Regions from separate parts of the Uliginosibacterium sangjuense genome, predicted to be linked through region 1. Evidence: predicted binding sites of a transcription regulator. Region 1 holds the regulator's gene; the other holds the start of a gene.
The links. Region 1 encodes FNR, which switches genes on or off when oxygen is low (the NO sensors DNR and NnrR bind a similar motif). Its sites were predicted from a motif close to TTGANCTAGNTCAA; they were not measured.

Region 1 (7,111 bases):
ATCGGCTCCTCGGCGGCCGGCGCCCGCACCTACACTGCGACCGCCTCGCAAGGCCTGCTGTTCATGGCCGAGGCGGTCTACAACGCGTCCGGCCTGGGCCTGCCCATCGTCATGACGGTGGCCAACCGCGCCATCGGTGCGCCGATCAACATCTGGAACGACCATACGGACTCCATGAGCCAGCGCGATTGCGGCTGGATCCAGGTGTTCGCCGAGACCAACCAGGAAGCGGCCGATCTGCACATCCAGGCCTTCAAGCTGGCCGAGGAGCTGTCGCTGCCGGTGATGGTGTGCATGGATGGTTTCATCCTCACCCACGCCTATGAGCGTGTCGACATCCCGACGCAGGAGCAGGTCGATGCCTTCCTGCCGCCCTATGTGCCGCGCCAAGTGCTGGACCCGGCCAACCCGGTATCCATCGGTGCCATGGTGGGGCCGGATGCCTTCTCGGAAGTGCGCTACCTCGCGCATGCCAAGCAGATGCAGGCGCTGGAACTGATCCCCAAGATCGCGGCCGAGTTCAAGGACATCTTCGGGCGCGAGTCCGGTGGCCTGATCCGTCCGTACCGCATCGAGGACGCCGACACCATCGTGGTCGCACTCGGCTCGGTGCTGGGCACGATCAAGGACACGGTCGACGAGATGCGTGCCGATGGCATCAAGATCGGTGTGCTGGGCATCAGCAGCTTCCGCCCCTTCCCGATCAACGCGATCCGCCGTGCGCTGGGTCATGCCCACCGCATCGTGGTGCTGGAGAAGAGCCTGGCCGTGGGCATCGGTGGCATCGTCGCCACCGACGTGCGCCTCGCGCTGGATGGCCTGGATACCAAGGTCTACACCGTGGTTGCCGGCCTTGGTGGTCGTCCGATCACGCGCAGCTCGCTGCACCGCGTGTTCCGCCAAGCCATGCACGACCAGCTCGAGTCGCTGCACTTCCTGGATCTGGACTGGAACATCGTCAACAAGGAGCTGGACCGCGAGCGTTCCTCGCGCCGTTCCGGTCCCATCGCCGAGAACATCCTGCGCGACGTGGGTATCGCCACTGGCCCGACCGGCCAGCGCGTCGCCTGAGGAGAACACACATGGCACTGCAATCCATCAAGTTCTATCAGACCGGCACCTTCACCGTCGGCAACCGCCTGCTGCCGCCCGAGCAACGCTCGGTGCAGGCCGACATGCACCGCACCAACTCGCTGAATTCCGGCCACCGCGCCTGTCAGGGCTGTGGCGAGGCGCTCGGTGCGCGCTACGCGATCGACGCGGTCATGCGTGCGACCAACAACCAGATGGTGGCCGTCAACGCCACCGGTTGCCTCGAAGTGTTCTCCACGCCCTATCCGGAAACCTCCTGGCAGATTCCCTGGATCCACTCGCTGTTCGGCAACGCGGCAGCGGTCGCGACCGGCGTCGCCGCAGCCTACAAGGTGCGTGCCCGCAAGGAAGGCAAGGCCCAGGCCGAAGTGCGCGTGATCGCCCAGGGCGGTGACGGCGGCACCACCGACATCGGCTTCGGTCCGCTGTCCGGCATGTTCGAGCGGAATGATGATGTGCTGTACATCTGCTACGACAACCAGGCCTATATGAACACCGGCGTGCAGCGTTCCTCGGCCACGCCGCCCTCGGCCCGCACCGCGACCACCATGCCGGTGGGCGAGCATCCGGGCAACGAGTGGGGTCAGGGCAAGAACGTGCCGCTGATCGCCATGGCGCACGGCATCCCTTATGTGGCGACTGCCACCGTGGCCGACCTGCGCGACCTCGAGTACAAGGTCCAGAAGGCGATGAGCATGCGCGGCGCGCGCTACATCCACATCTTCGTGCCCTGTCCGCTGGGCTGGGGAGCCGCGTCGCACGACACCATCCGACTGGCGCGTCTGGCCAAGGAAACCGGCTTGTTCCCGGTGTTCGAGGCCGAGTACGGCGAAGTCAGCGGCGTGTCGAAGATCCGCCAGAAGCTGCCGGTGGAGGAATACCTCAAGCCGCAAAAGCGCTTCGCCCACCTGTTCGGCAAGAACCCCGCGCTGGACGTGATCGCCCGCTTCCAGGCCGTGGCTGATCGCAACATCGCCAAGTTCGGCCTGACCGATGAACCCTATGCCAAGCACTACGGCTACTTCGGCGCTGAGCCGGTGTGAGGGAGGAACAACGATGAACAAACCCTTTGCGATCACGCTGGACGTAGGCAGTTCGCTGGTCAACAAGACGGGCACCTGGCGTACCCATCGCCCGCTCTACCTGCAGCGCATGCCCCCCTGCAACAACGCCTGCCCGGCTGGTGAAAACACCCAGGGCTGGCTCTACCACGCCGAAAGCGGCGACTACGAGCAGGCCTGGAAGACCCTGGTGCAGGACAATCCGCTGCCGGCCGTCATGGGCCGCGTGTGCTATCACCCCTGCGAGGGTGCCTGCAATCGCGGCAAGCTCGACGCGGCCGTGGGCATCAACTCGGTCGAACGCTTCCTCGGTGACGAGGCCATCAAGCTGGGCTGGAAGTTCGATGCGCCGGCACAGGAATCCGGCAAGCGGGTGATGGTCGTCGGTGCCGGCCCCTCTGGCTTGTCCGCCGCCTACCACCTGCGCCGCCTGGGCCACCAGGTCGTCATCTTCGAGGCAGGCCCCTTGGCGGGCGGCATGATGCGCTTCGGCATCCCGAAGTACCGCCTGCCGCGCGAAGTGCTGGACGCCGAGGTGCAGCGCATTCTCGACATGGGCGTCGAGCTGCGCTTGAACACCAAGGTCGACAACCTGCTCGACGCGATGAAGGAAGGCAAGTTCGATGCCGCCTTCCTGGCCGTTGGCGCGCACATTGCCAAGCGCACCGCGATTCCGGCGGCGGAATCCGCCAAGATCCTCGATGCCGTTGCGGTTCTACGCAGCATGGAAGGTGAAGAGAAGCCGATGCTGGGCCGGCGCGTGGTCGTGTATGGCGGCGGCAACACCGCCATCGACGTGGCGCGCACCGCCAAGCGCCTGGGGGCGGAGGAGGCGATCATCGTGTATCGCCGCACGCGCGACAAGATGCCGGCGCACGACTTCGAGGTCGAGGAGGCTTTGCAGGAAGGCGTCATGATGCGCTGGCTGTCGACCATCAAGCAGGTCGGTGATGGCGGCGCGATCACGGTCGAGAAGATGGTGCTGGACGAGCAGGGCAAGCCCGTGCCGACAGGCGAGTTCGATACGCTGGAAGCCGATTCCGTGGTGCTGGCCCTGGGCCAGGATGTGGATCTGGGTCTGCTCGACGGCGTGCCGAACCTCAGCTTCAAGGACGGCGTGGTCGAAGTCGCCCCTAACATGATGACAGGCTACGCCGGCGTTTTCGCCGGGGGCGACATGGTGCCCTCCGAGCGCACGGTTACGGTTGGCGTCGGCCACGGCAAGCATGCGGCACGGCATATCGACGCCTGGCTGCGTGGGACCGAGTACGTGAAGCCGCCGAAGAATGAGCTGGCCACCTTCGACAAGCTCAATCCCTGGTACTACACGGACGCGCCGAAGACCGTGCGCCCGATGCTCGACATCATCCGCCGCCAGAGCACTTTCGACGAGGTGCAGGGGGGGCTGGACGAGAGCAATGCGCTGTTCGAGGCGCGCCGCTGCCTGTCTTGCGGCAACTGCTTCGAGTGCGACAACTGCTACGGCGTCTGTCCCGACAATGCAGTCATCAAGCTGGGCCCGGGCGAGAAGTTCGAGTTCAACTATGAGTACTGCAAGGGCTGCGGTGTCTGTGCGGCCGAGTGTCCCTGTGGGGCCATCAAGATGGAGGCTGAAGCGATCTAAGCGGATCGGCACCCAAGAAAAAGGCCCGCGCAGGCGGGCCTTTTTCTTCCTGGCTGGCGGGGCTCAGCAGGTCGTGTGGTTCAGCAGGGCACGCAAGCCATCGTTGTCTAGGATGCGGATGTACTTTTGCTGCACGCCAATGAGGCCTTCGTCGTGGAACTTGGAGAACGCGCGGCTGACTGTCTCCAGCTTCAGGCCCAAGTAAGAGCCGATTTCCTCGCGTGTCATGCGCAGATGGAACTCAGAGGCCGAGTATCCGCGCTGCTTCATGCGCTGCGACAGGTTCAGCAGGAAGGCCGCGATACGTTCTTCCGCGCGCATCGAGCCGAGCAGGATCATCAGGCTCTGGTCGCGCACGATCTCGCGGCTCATGAATTTGTGGAACTGGTGCTGCAGTGAGCGGATCTCGCGCGACAGCACTTCCAACTGGTCGTAAGGCATCACGCAGACTTCGCAGTCCTCCAGCGCGGTGGCATTGCACACATGTGTGTCGGTGCTGATGCCGTCCATGCCCAAGATCTCGCCTGCCATGTGGAAGCCGGTCACCTGCTCCAGGCCCTCCTCGGTCAGGATGTCGGTCTTGAAGAAGCCGACGCGGATCGCATAGATCGCCTCGAAGGGATCGCCCGCACGGTAGAGCTGCTGGCCGCGCTTGATCTTGCGGCGGGCCACCAGGGCGTCCAGTTTGTGCAGGTCCTGGTCTTCCAGGCCGACTGCCAGGCACAGCTCGCGCAGATTGCACTGTGCGCAGGCGACCCGCAGGTTGTTCGGGGTGAGGGGTGTGCTGACTTTTTGATCCACTTCGGGCCTTTTCTGCAGGTTGATCGCTATCAAGCAAAATAACGGCTCGATCTGCGATTGTCACAGTCCCCAGAGAAAATTCAGAGAGAACATGAGACAGTCCATCGTCTTCGACCCGGAACTGATCCGAAAGTTTGACATTCCGGGACCGCGCTATACGTCCTACCCGACGGCAGACCGCTTCACGGATGCCTTCGATGCTACCGCTTTCGAGCAGCGTCTGGCCGCCCGCGCAAGCGGGGGGATCGAAAGACCGCTCTCATTATATTTCCACATCCCGTTTTGCAACACAGTTTGCTACTACTGTGCCTGCAACAAAATCGTGACAAAGGATCGCACGCTGTCGGGAAGGTACATCGATTACCTTGTGCGCGAGATGGATATGCAGTTGCAGCATCTGTCCGGTCCGCGTCAGGTGGTGCAGATGCATTGGGGTGGTGGAACGCCCACTTTCCTCAACGAAGCCGAGATGCGGCGCCTGGTCGGTGCGATCCGTGAACGCTTCCAACTCAAGCCGGGTGGCGAGTTCTCGATCGAGGTTGATCCACGCAAGGTCGGCGAAGATCAGGTCAGATTGCTGGCTGAACTGGGCTTCAATCGCATGAGCGTCGGCGTCCAGGATTTCGACCCGGTGGTGCAGAAGGCAGTCAATCGCCTGCAGTCTGAAGACGAAACACGCGGCGTGATCGAAGGCGCGCGTGCCCATGGCTTCCGCTCGATCAGCCTGGATCTGATCTATGGACTGCCGTTCCAGACCGTGGCGCGCTTCGAGCAGACGCTGGATCGGGTGCTGGCCCTGCGGCCGGATCGCCTGGCCCTGTACAGCTACGCCCATCTGCCGACCCGCTTCATGCCGCAGCGCCGTATCGCGGCCGAAGACCTGCCCACGCCGGATGACAAGCTGGCGATTTTCGCCCGTGCGCTGGAGCGCCTGTCGGCCGAGGGCTACGTCTACATCGGGATGGACCATTTTGCCCGTCCCGATGACGAACTGGCCGAGGCGCAGCGCCGCGGCTGGCTGCATCGCAACTTCCAGGGCTATTCCACCCATGCTGAATGCGACATGCTGGCCTTTGGCGTGTCGGCGATCGGTCGTGTCGGCGGCGCCTATGTGCAGAACGAGAAGGACACCGAACCGTACTACGCGGCCATTGACCGCGGCGACCTGCCGGTCATGCGTGGCTGGGTCCTCAGTGCCGAAGACTTGATGCGACACGCCATCATCCAGTCGCTGATGTGCCATTTCGAGCTGTCGATGGAGGCCATCGAACAGGGCTTCAACATCAATTTCCGCCACGAGTTCGCGGCTGAGTTGGAAGAATTGCGCGCTTTGGAGCGAGCTGGCCTGGTGACTTTTGAAGATGACTTCATCACCGTCACCGACGCCGGGCGTCTGTTGGTGCGGGCAGTCGCCATGGTGTTCGATCATCACTTGCGGGCTGATCGGGCGCAGCGCCGTTACTCCAGGGTGATCTGAGTCGGCACAGCCTGCCTGCTACCATGACGCTCCTTTGTCTGCGTCATGCGTGTTATGCCTGAGACCGGTTATTTCGCCGTATTCCTGATCGGTTTGCTGGGGGGCGTGCACTGCGTGGGCATGTGTGGCGGCATCGTCAGCGCGCTGAGCGGGCCGCAACCCGGCCGGGGGGGCGCAGGGCTGGCGGTGCATCTGGCCTACAACCTCGGGCGCATCACGACTTATCTGGTGACGGGCGGCGTCGTCGGCGCACTGGGGTCGGCCAGCCTTCTGTTCAACGACTGGCTGCCGGTGCAGATCTCGCTCTACGTGCTGGCCAATGCGATGCTGGTGGCTTTAGGCCTGTACCTGTGCGGCATCACCCGCTTGCTGCAACCCCTGGAGCGGCTTGGTCACGCGGTGTGGCGGCGGATTCAGCCGCTGGGCAAAGGGCTGTTGCCCGTCCGACGCTGGCCTGCGGCCTATCCGGTGGGACTGTTGTGGGGGCTGATTCCGTGTGGGCTGACCTATAGCGTACTGAGCGCTGCTCTGGTGAGCGGTTCAGCCGCCCATGGTGCGGCTCTGATGCTCGCCTTCGGCCTGGGCACCTTGCCCAATCTCTTGCTGGCAGGCATGGCGCTGGTCCGCCTGCGCGCTATGACGCGACATCCCGCCTTGCGTATCGGGAGCGGTCTGCTGGTGGCGGCTTTCGGGGTGTATGGTCTGCTGCATGCCTCGGAGTTGGGCGGGCGCTTGTGGCAGGGCCTGATCTGTGAGCCTGGCCAGGGCTGGCTGGGCATTTGGTGAATCGGGCGTCGTTGACGCCCGGATGTCGGAGGACGAGATGCAGGAGATCGAAATCAAGGTTGCTGGCATGACCTGTGGCGGCTGTGTCCGTGCGGTGACCCGCATCCTGAGCGACCTGGACGGTGTGGTGGAGGCATCGGTCTCACTGGAGCAGGGGACGGCCAAGGTGAGCTACGATGCGGCCCGCCTCCAGCCTGAGCAAATGAAGGCTGCGTTGGTGGCAGGCGGTTTTGCAGGCGAACTGCCGTCTACGTGAATCCCGCATAAGGG
Region 2 (7,111 bases), 1.6 Mb from region 1:
GGACGAGGATCTGCAGGAGTACAACAACCCCTTGCCGCGCTGGTGGCTTTACCTGTTCTGGGGCACGCTGGTCTTTGGCGTGGTGTACGTCATCTTCTACCCCGGCATGGGGACGTCCAAGGGCAGCCTGGGCTGGAGCTCCGTGGGTCAGTATCAGACCGAGGTGAAGACGGCGCAGGAGCGCCTGGCTCCGCTCTACGACAAGTTCAGCAAGCTGGACTTGGCGGCGGTGGCGGCCGATCCTGAGGCGCAGGCGACCGGTCAGCGGCTGTTCCTGACCTATTGCGCGCAGTGCCATGGTGCCGACGCGCGCGGGGCCAAGGGTTTCCCCAATCTGACCGATGCTGACTGGCTGTACGGCGGCGAACCGGCCACCATCCAGACCACCATCGCGGGTGGCCGCAATGGTGTCATGCCCCCGCTGGGCGCGGCGCTGGGTGGTGATGGAACCAAGGACGTGGCGAACTATGTGCGCTCCCTGTCGGGCTTGGCGCACGACTCTTTGCGTGCGGCACGTGGCAAGGAGCTGTTCGCGGCCAACTGCGTTGCCTGCCATGGCCCTGAGGGCAAGGGCATGGCGGCGCTGGGCGCTCCCAATCTGACGGACAAGATCTGGCTGTACGGGTCGTCCGAGGCCACCATCATCGAGACGGTGACCAAGGGGCGCAACAACCAGATGCCAGCGTTCAAGGAATTGCTCGGCGATGCCAAGGTGCACCTGCTGGCCGGCTACGTATTGGGCCTGTCCAAAAAGTAATGCGGCAAATCCTGTCTTGATAGAGAGCGCACACAGGCCGACCATGTGTCGGCCTGTGTGTTTGTGGAGCAAGCATGCCATCCAATGAGCCAGCCCGCGCCGATGATCCGGCCAGCAAGCCCAAGGTTCGTCCCAAGAAGGTCATTCCGATCCAGGCGGCGGAAGATGATGCCTTGTACGAGGTGCGCAAGAAGGTCTACCCGCGTGCCGTCAGCGGCCTCTTCGCCAACTGGCGCTGGGCGCTGGTGTGGCTGACCCAGCTCGTCTTCTACGGACTGTGTTGGGTGCCATGGAATGGCCGCCAGGCCGTGCTGTTCCACCTGGCTGAGCGCAAGTTCTACATCTTTGGCTGGGTGTTCTGGCCGCAGGACGTTTTCTACCTTGCCGTCCTGCTGATCATCTCCGCTTACTCCCTGTTCCTGTTCACTGCGGTGGCGGGGCGGCTGTGGTGCGGCTATGCCTGTCCGCAGACTGTTTATACGGAAATCTTCATCTGGATCGAGCAGGTCTTCGAGGGGGATCGCGCCAAGCGCATGAAGCTCGACGACCAGGCGATGAGCTCTGGCAAGTTTGCGCGCAAGGCGGGCAAGTATGCGGCCTGGGTCGCGCTGTCGCTGTGGACGGGGCTGACCTTCGTCGGCTACTTCACGCCGATCCGCGAGCTGATACCCGGGATTGCCCGTTTCGAGGTCGGCGGCTGGGAGATTTTCTGGGTCCTGTTCTACGGGGGCTTCACCTATCTCATGGCTGGCGTGATGCGCGAGCAGGTGTGCAAGTACATGTGCCCCTACGCGCGTTTCCAGGGCGTGATGTTCGACCCGGACACACTGGTCATCACGTATGACGCCGAGCGTGGCGATCCGCGTGGTGCGCGCCGCAAGGGAAGCGACTACAAGGCGGAAGGGAAGGGGGACTGTGTCGACTGCGGCATCTGCGTGCAGGTCTGCCCGACCGGCATCGACATCCGCGAGGGGCTGCAGTACGAGTGCATCGGTTGTGCAGCCTGCATCGACGCCTGCGACCAGGTGATGGACAAGATGGACTACCCGCGCGGCCTGATCCGCTACTCCACCGAGAACGCGTTGCGCCAGCATTGGGGCATGCGCGAGATCGTGCGGCATGTGTTGCGGCCGCGCGTGCTGATCTACTCCGCCATCTTGTGGGCCATCATCATCGCCTTCGTATGGGGGCTCACCGTGCGCCTGCCGATCCGCGTCGATGTGATCAAGGACCGGACGACGTTGGCGCGTGAAGTCGAAGGCGGGCTGATCGAGAACGTCTACATCCTGCAGCTCATGAACATGAGCGAGTCGCCGCGCGAACTTCATGTCGCGGTGAGTGGTCTGGAGGACATCCAGCTCGATGGTGAGGCGCGTTTCGAGGTCGGGCCCGCGGCCAACCGCACGGCGACGGTGCGCGTACGGGTGCCGGTCGATACGGCGCAGCGCGGCTCGCACAAGATTTTCTTCGAAATCGAATCGCAGGCTCACGCAGAGGAATTCCTGCGTGAGAAAGCGGTATTCATCGTTCCCTGAGGCATCCCATGACACAGCGCCCCCTCGCGGCAGAGACCGTGCTTCCCTGGTACCGACAGGCCTGGCCCTGGTTCCTGATCAGCCTGCCGGCCACCGCCGTCGTCGCAGGCATCATCACCTTGATACTGGCGGTGCGCAGCTTCGACGGCCTGGTGGCCGACGATTACTACAAGGACGGCTTGGGCATCAACAAGCGCATCGCAGCCGAACAGTTGGCGGCCAGCATGGGGTTGCGAGGCGAACTGCGGTTTACGCAGGGGCGGGTGCTGTTGAATCTGCAGGCGCGTGAAGGTGTGGCGCTGGCCGACGGCTTGCGTCTCACCCTGGTCAATCCGATGCAGGCCGGGGCCGACCGCGAACTGCAACTGCAGCGCGGGGCGCAGGGTTACGAGGGCGCATTGCCTGCCCTGGAAGGTGGTCGCTGGAGTCTGGTGCTGGCCGATCCGCAGACGGGATGGCGTCTGCATGGTGTGATCCGACTCCCCGCGCAGGAACCGGTCATCCTGCAGCCTGGCGCGTCCTGATGCTGCGCCGCCGGTTGCGCGGCGCGCATCGGCATGGCCTCATTGATGTCCTACTCGGAGGAGGGGCGGGATGAACAAGTGGATTCTTGTGCTGTGGCCTTCGTTCCTGGTCGCCGGGGTGGCCGAGATCGTGTTCTTCACCCTGGTCAACCCGCAGGAACTCTACCTGCTGGGGCAGCCGGTGCATTTTTCAGCGCTCGCGACCTACTCGATCGGCTTCTTTGCCTTCTGGTTCCTGTGCGCCAGCGCCAGCCTGGCGACGCTCTACTTCGCGCAGAGCGGGGGCGAATAGTCCCCCGCCCGGCGGTGGCCGGGCGAGGGGCATGTCTGACACCGGCACTCAGGATTCGCGGTACACCAGCACCGGAATCTTGCAGTGGGTCAGCACCTTGTGGGTTTCCGAACCGAGCAACAGGCCGGCGAGGCCGCGACGGCCGTGCGAGGCCATGAAGATCAGGTCGCAGTCGTAGAACTCCGCGTTGCGGATGATCACTTCATGCGGCGAGTCGTTGACCTCGGTGTGGCTGCTGGCTTTGACCCCTAGCTCCTGGGCGATCGCAAGCGCATCGCTGAGGATGCGGGCTGCCTGGCTTTCCGTGCCACGCATGAATTCCTCCCGGCCCTCCGGTGCGATCAGCGCGCCCTCGCCGACGATGGGGCGCGGGAAGTCTGGCTGAACGTACAGGAAGGTCATCTTCGCGTCGAGCGAACGGGCGAATTCGGCTGCCTTGCGCGCAGCGTGCTTGGACAGTTCGGAACCGTCGGTGGGAACAAGTATGTGCTTGTACATGGGGCACCTCCTGCTTCAGTTCTAGACCCTCCGGCGCCAGATGTGGATCACGGATTCCCTCCATGGCGGAACGGCTTGACTCAGGGCAAGCCCCGGGGCCGTGTTTGGCAATGCGTCCGCTAAGATCAGAAGAGGCTGGGCATGTTTCCGGGCCGGCCACCCGTCACTGCCATGGGGGAATGACAATGAACTCTGTCGTACCGGAGCATCTGGCCGCGCCGATCCTGCCCTTTTCGCATGCCTGGCGCGAAAAGGTCGGCGCTACGATCGACCCGATGGGCATGGTGACGCCGCTGATGCATGCCCACATGGCCTGGCTGCTGCATCCGCAGGAGCTGGCCGAGCACGGTGCACGCTTTGCGCTCGATGCTTACGCGGTGGGCATGCATGCCTGGCGCCGGGCCCTTGGCGTCCCCAGTACCGACCCGGTCGTGCCGCAGCCCGACGACACGCGCTTCGCCGATCCGGCCTGGACCGAGCAAGCCTCGTGGGACATCCTCAAGGAGTCCTACCTCCTGCTCACGCGCCATGTGCAGGACATGCTCTATGACACGCCGGGCCTGTCCGGCAAGGAGCGCCGGCGGGCCGCGTTCTGGTGGCGCAAGGCGCTCAACGCGATGGCGCCGACCAATTGCCTGTGGACCAATCCGGTCGCCCAGCGGCTGGCGCTGGAGACGCGGGGCGACAGCCTGCGGCGCGGCTTCGAGAACTTCCAGGCCGACCTCGCCGCCGGCGACATCCGCATGACTGACCCGAGCGACTTCCGTGTTGGCGAGAATCTGGCCACCACGCCCGGTGCCGTGGTGTTCCGTAACCGCCTGCTGGAGGTCATCCACTACACCCCCATGCAGGCCCGCGTGCACGCCGTGCCGGTGGTGGTGGTCACACCCTGGATCAACAAGTTCTACGTGCTGGACCTGACGCCCAAGAAGAGCATGGTGCGCTATCTGCTGGAGCAGGGCTTCGACGTCTACATCACAAGCTGGAAGAATCCCGGCGCCGACATGGCGGATGTTGGATTTGAGGATTACCTGCGCGAGGGCATCGATGCCATCGTCACGGTGGCGCGGGAGTTGTCGGGGGCCCGCCAGGTGCACGCGGCGGCCTACTGCATCGGCGGCACGGCGCTGAGCTGCTACATGGCCTGGGCCGCCGGCCACTACCCCGCAGACGCGCAGCCGGTGGCGCACTGGACGCTGTTCACCACGCTCACCGACTTTTCGCATCCGGGCGACATCGAAGTCTTCATTGATCCCGCCAGCGTCGACTACCTGTGCCAGGCCATGCAGGACACAGGCTACCTAGATGGCCGCCAGATGGCGGCTTCGTTCCGCCTGCTACGCTCCAACAGCCTGATCTGGCACTACTTCGTCCACAGCTATCTCTACGGCGAGAAACCGGCGCCCTTCGACCTGCTGTACTGGAACATGGACACCACCCGCATGCCGGCCCGCATGCATAGCTGGTACCTGCGTGAGCTGTACCTGCACAACCGCCTGATCCAGCCCGATGCCCTGCAACTGGCCGGGCAGTCGATCAGCCTGGAGCGCGTCAGCCAGCCGCTGTACGCCGTGACTGCGGACGACGATCACATCGCGCCTTGGCGGCAATCCTTCCGGGTCATGAACCATGTGCGTGGCAGCAAGCGCTTCGTGCTGTCCAGCTCAGGCCACATCCTGGGCATCGTCAACCCGCCGGTGACGCCGCCCAAGCGCCGCTACCGCGCGGGCGAGGCGCATCGCACCGACACCTGCAGCGCCTGGGAGGCACGCCATGCCTGGCAGCCCGGCTCCTGGTGGGAGGACTGGATGAGCTGGCTCAAGCCCCAGGCCGGCCCCCTGCGCGACGCACCAGCGACCTCCTCTGTGCGCTACAAGGCGCTGCAGGCTGCACCCGGAAGCTACGTACTGGAATCCTGAGCCGCCTCAATATGCCGACCGGCTTGCCGTTAACGCTGACATGGGCCACGACAGACGAAGGATGGATCACACATCTGCAGGACTAGCCTGGTGGGCATGCCGGTGGAGTGGGTCTTGCTGAAGTCCCTGCAATTGCGCATCACCCTCATCGCGGTGGTCTTTGCCGTCCTGCTGGCGGCAACTCTCACCGCGGCCGGGGGGCTGGTGGTGCGTCAACAACTGCTCGACAGCATGGGTGCGCGGGCGCGGCTGGCGGTGGCGGAGCTGCATGCCCAGCTTGAGCGCCTGGTCCAACTGGGCCTGCCGCCGGACAACGTGACCGGCTTCGACGTGCAGTGTCAAAACCTTCTGCTGCGCGATCCCAACCTCGAGTTCGCCGGTGTGTTCGATGTCTATGGCCGGCGCCTGTTCGGGGCAGGGCAACAGAAACACGCCTGGCCACAGGACCTGCGCGACACTCCCCTGTCTGACAGCAGCGGACCGCGGGCCCTGGTGGCGGTGCAGAGCGTGCATGCGCGCGACGGGCGCGTGCTGGCCTATGTCGTCGTCTCGGTGTCGGAGGATGCGATCCGGGATGCGACCTGGCGCAACGTGCGCTACTTCATGTTGGTTGCCATCCTGCTGATCCTGCTGAGCCTTGCGCTGCACCAGATCTTCCTCTTGCGCATGGTGACCCGGCCGGTGCGCGAGCTGATCGGCGCCATCGACCGCATCGACCCGGACGATCCGCAGGCGGCCAGCCTGGCCTTGCGCGCCGGCGAAGATGACCTGGGGCGCCTGGCCAACAGCTTCAGCAAGTTGCTGGCCCGCCTGGGCGACGCCCGGCGTGCGTTGCTGGCGCAGAACCGGCGGCTGGAAAGCATCGTCCAGGAGCGGACCCGCCAGTTGCAGGAGGCCAATGCCACGCTGGCCGAGGACATCGAGCGGCGCAAGCGCCTGGAGGAGGAACTGCGCGAACTGGCCAGCACCGACCCCCTGACCGGCTTGGCCAATCGTGCCTTCCTGATGCCCTACCTGGAGCGCCGTCTCGAGCACGCGCGTCGCCAGCAGCGCCAACTGGCCGTCGTACTGTTCGACCTGGACGGCTTCAAGCCTGTCAACGACTGCCACGGGCATGCGATCGGAGATCTTGCGCTGCAGGCCGTGGCCAAGCGCTTGCGCGAGTCGAGCCGGCAGTCCGACGTCCTGGTCCGCGTGGGGGGCGACGAATTCGTGGCGGTGCTCGAAGGCTTCGAGGACCTCGGCCAGGTCGAGGCCTATGGGCGCAAGCTCATGGCCGTGTTCGTCGAACCTTTCCAGCTCGGCGAACTGGCGGTGACCCTGGGGGTCAGTGCCGGCATTGCGGTGTTTCCCGATGATGCGGTCGACGTGTCCGGCCTGCTGGCGCAGGCCGACCACGCGATGTACCGCGCCAAGGCTGGCGGCGGCGGCTTCAGTTTCGTGACCAGCTCCGCCACCCAGGGCGACTGAGGGAATGGAGCAGGGCGCCGGGGCTCAGCCCATGCGCACCACGCCGTCCTCCACCCCCAGCACGCGCGCCAGCACGGCGACCGGCACGTCCATCTCTTCCAGCAACTGACGACCGT

Region 2: the regulator FNR is predicted to act here: its motif matches at 3,682-3,695, upstream of NMB43_RS13635 (universal stress protein).

What each region holds. Positions count from the first base shown of each region.
Region 1 covers NZ_CP101132.1:1,339,682-1,346,792, forward strand. Annotated here, with positions in the region: gene NMB43_RS06135 (transketolase C-terminal domain-containing protein) at 1-1,071, shown strand, start outside; gene NMB43_RS06140 (thiamine pyrophosphate-dependent enzyme) at 1,083-2,135, shown strand; gene NMB43_RS06145 (NAD(P)-binding protein) at 2,149-3,777, shown strand; gene fnr (fumarate/nitrate reduction transcriptional regulator Fnr) at 3,841-4,578, opposite strand; gene hemN (oxygen-independent coproporphyrinogen III oxidase) at 4,670-6,055, shown strand; gene NMB43_RS06160 (sulfite exporter TauE/SafE family protein) at 6,110-6,841, shown strand; gene NMB43_RS06165 (heavy-metal-associated domain-containing protein) at 6,879-7,097, shown strand.
Region 2 covers NZ_CP101132.1:2,940,621-2,947,731, reverse strand. Annotated here, with positions in the region: gene ccoP (cytochrome-c oxidase, cbb3-type subunit III) at 1-757, shown strand, start outside; gene ccoG (cytochrome c oxidase accessory protein CcoG) at 832-2,292, shown strand; gene NMB43_RS13645 (FixH family protein) at 2,301-2,816, shown strand; gene NMB43_RS13640 (hypothetical protein) at 2,887-3,108, shown strand; gene NMB43_RS13635 (universal stress protein) at 3,157-3,606, opposite strand; gene NMB43_RS13630 (PHA/PHB synthase family protein) at 3,792-5,525, shown strand; gene NMB43_RS13625 (diguanylate cyclase domain-containing protein) at 5,640-6,995, shown strand; gene xpt (xanthine phosphoribosyltransferase) at 7,020-7,111, opposite strand, start outside.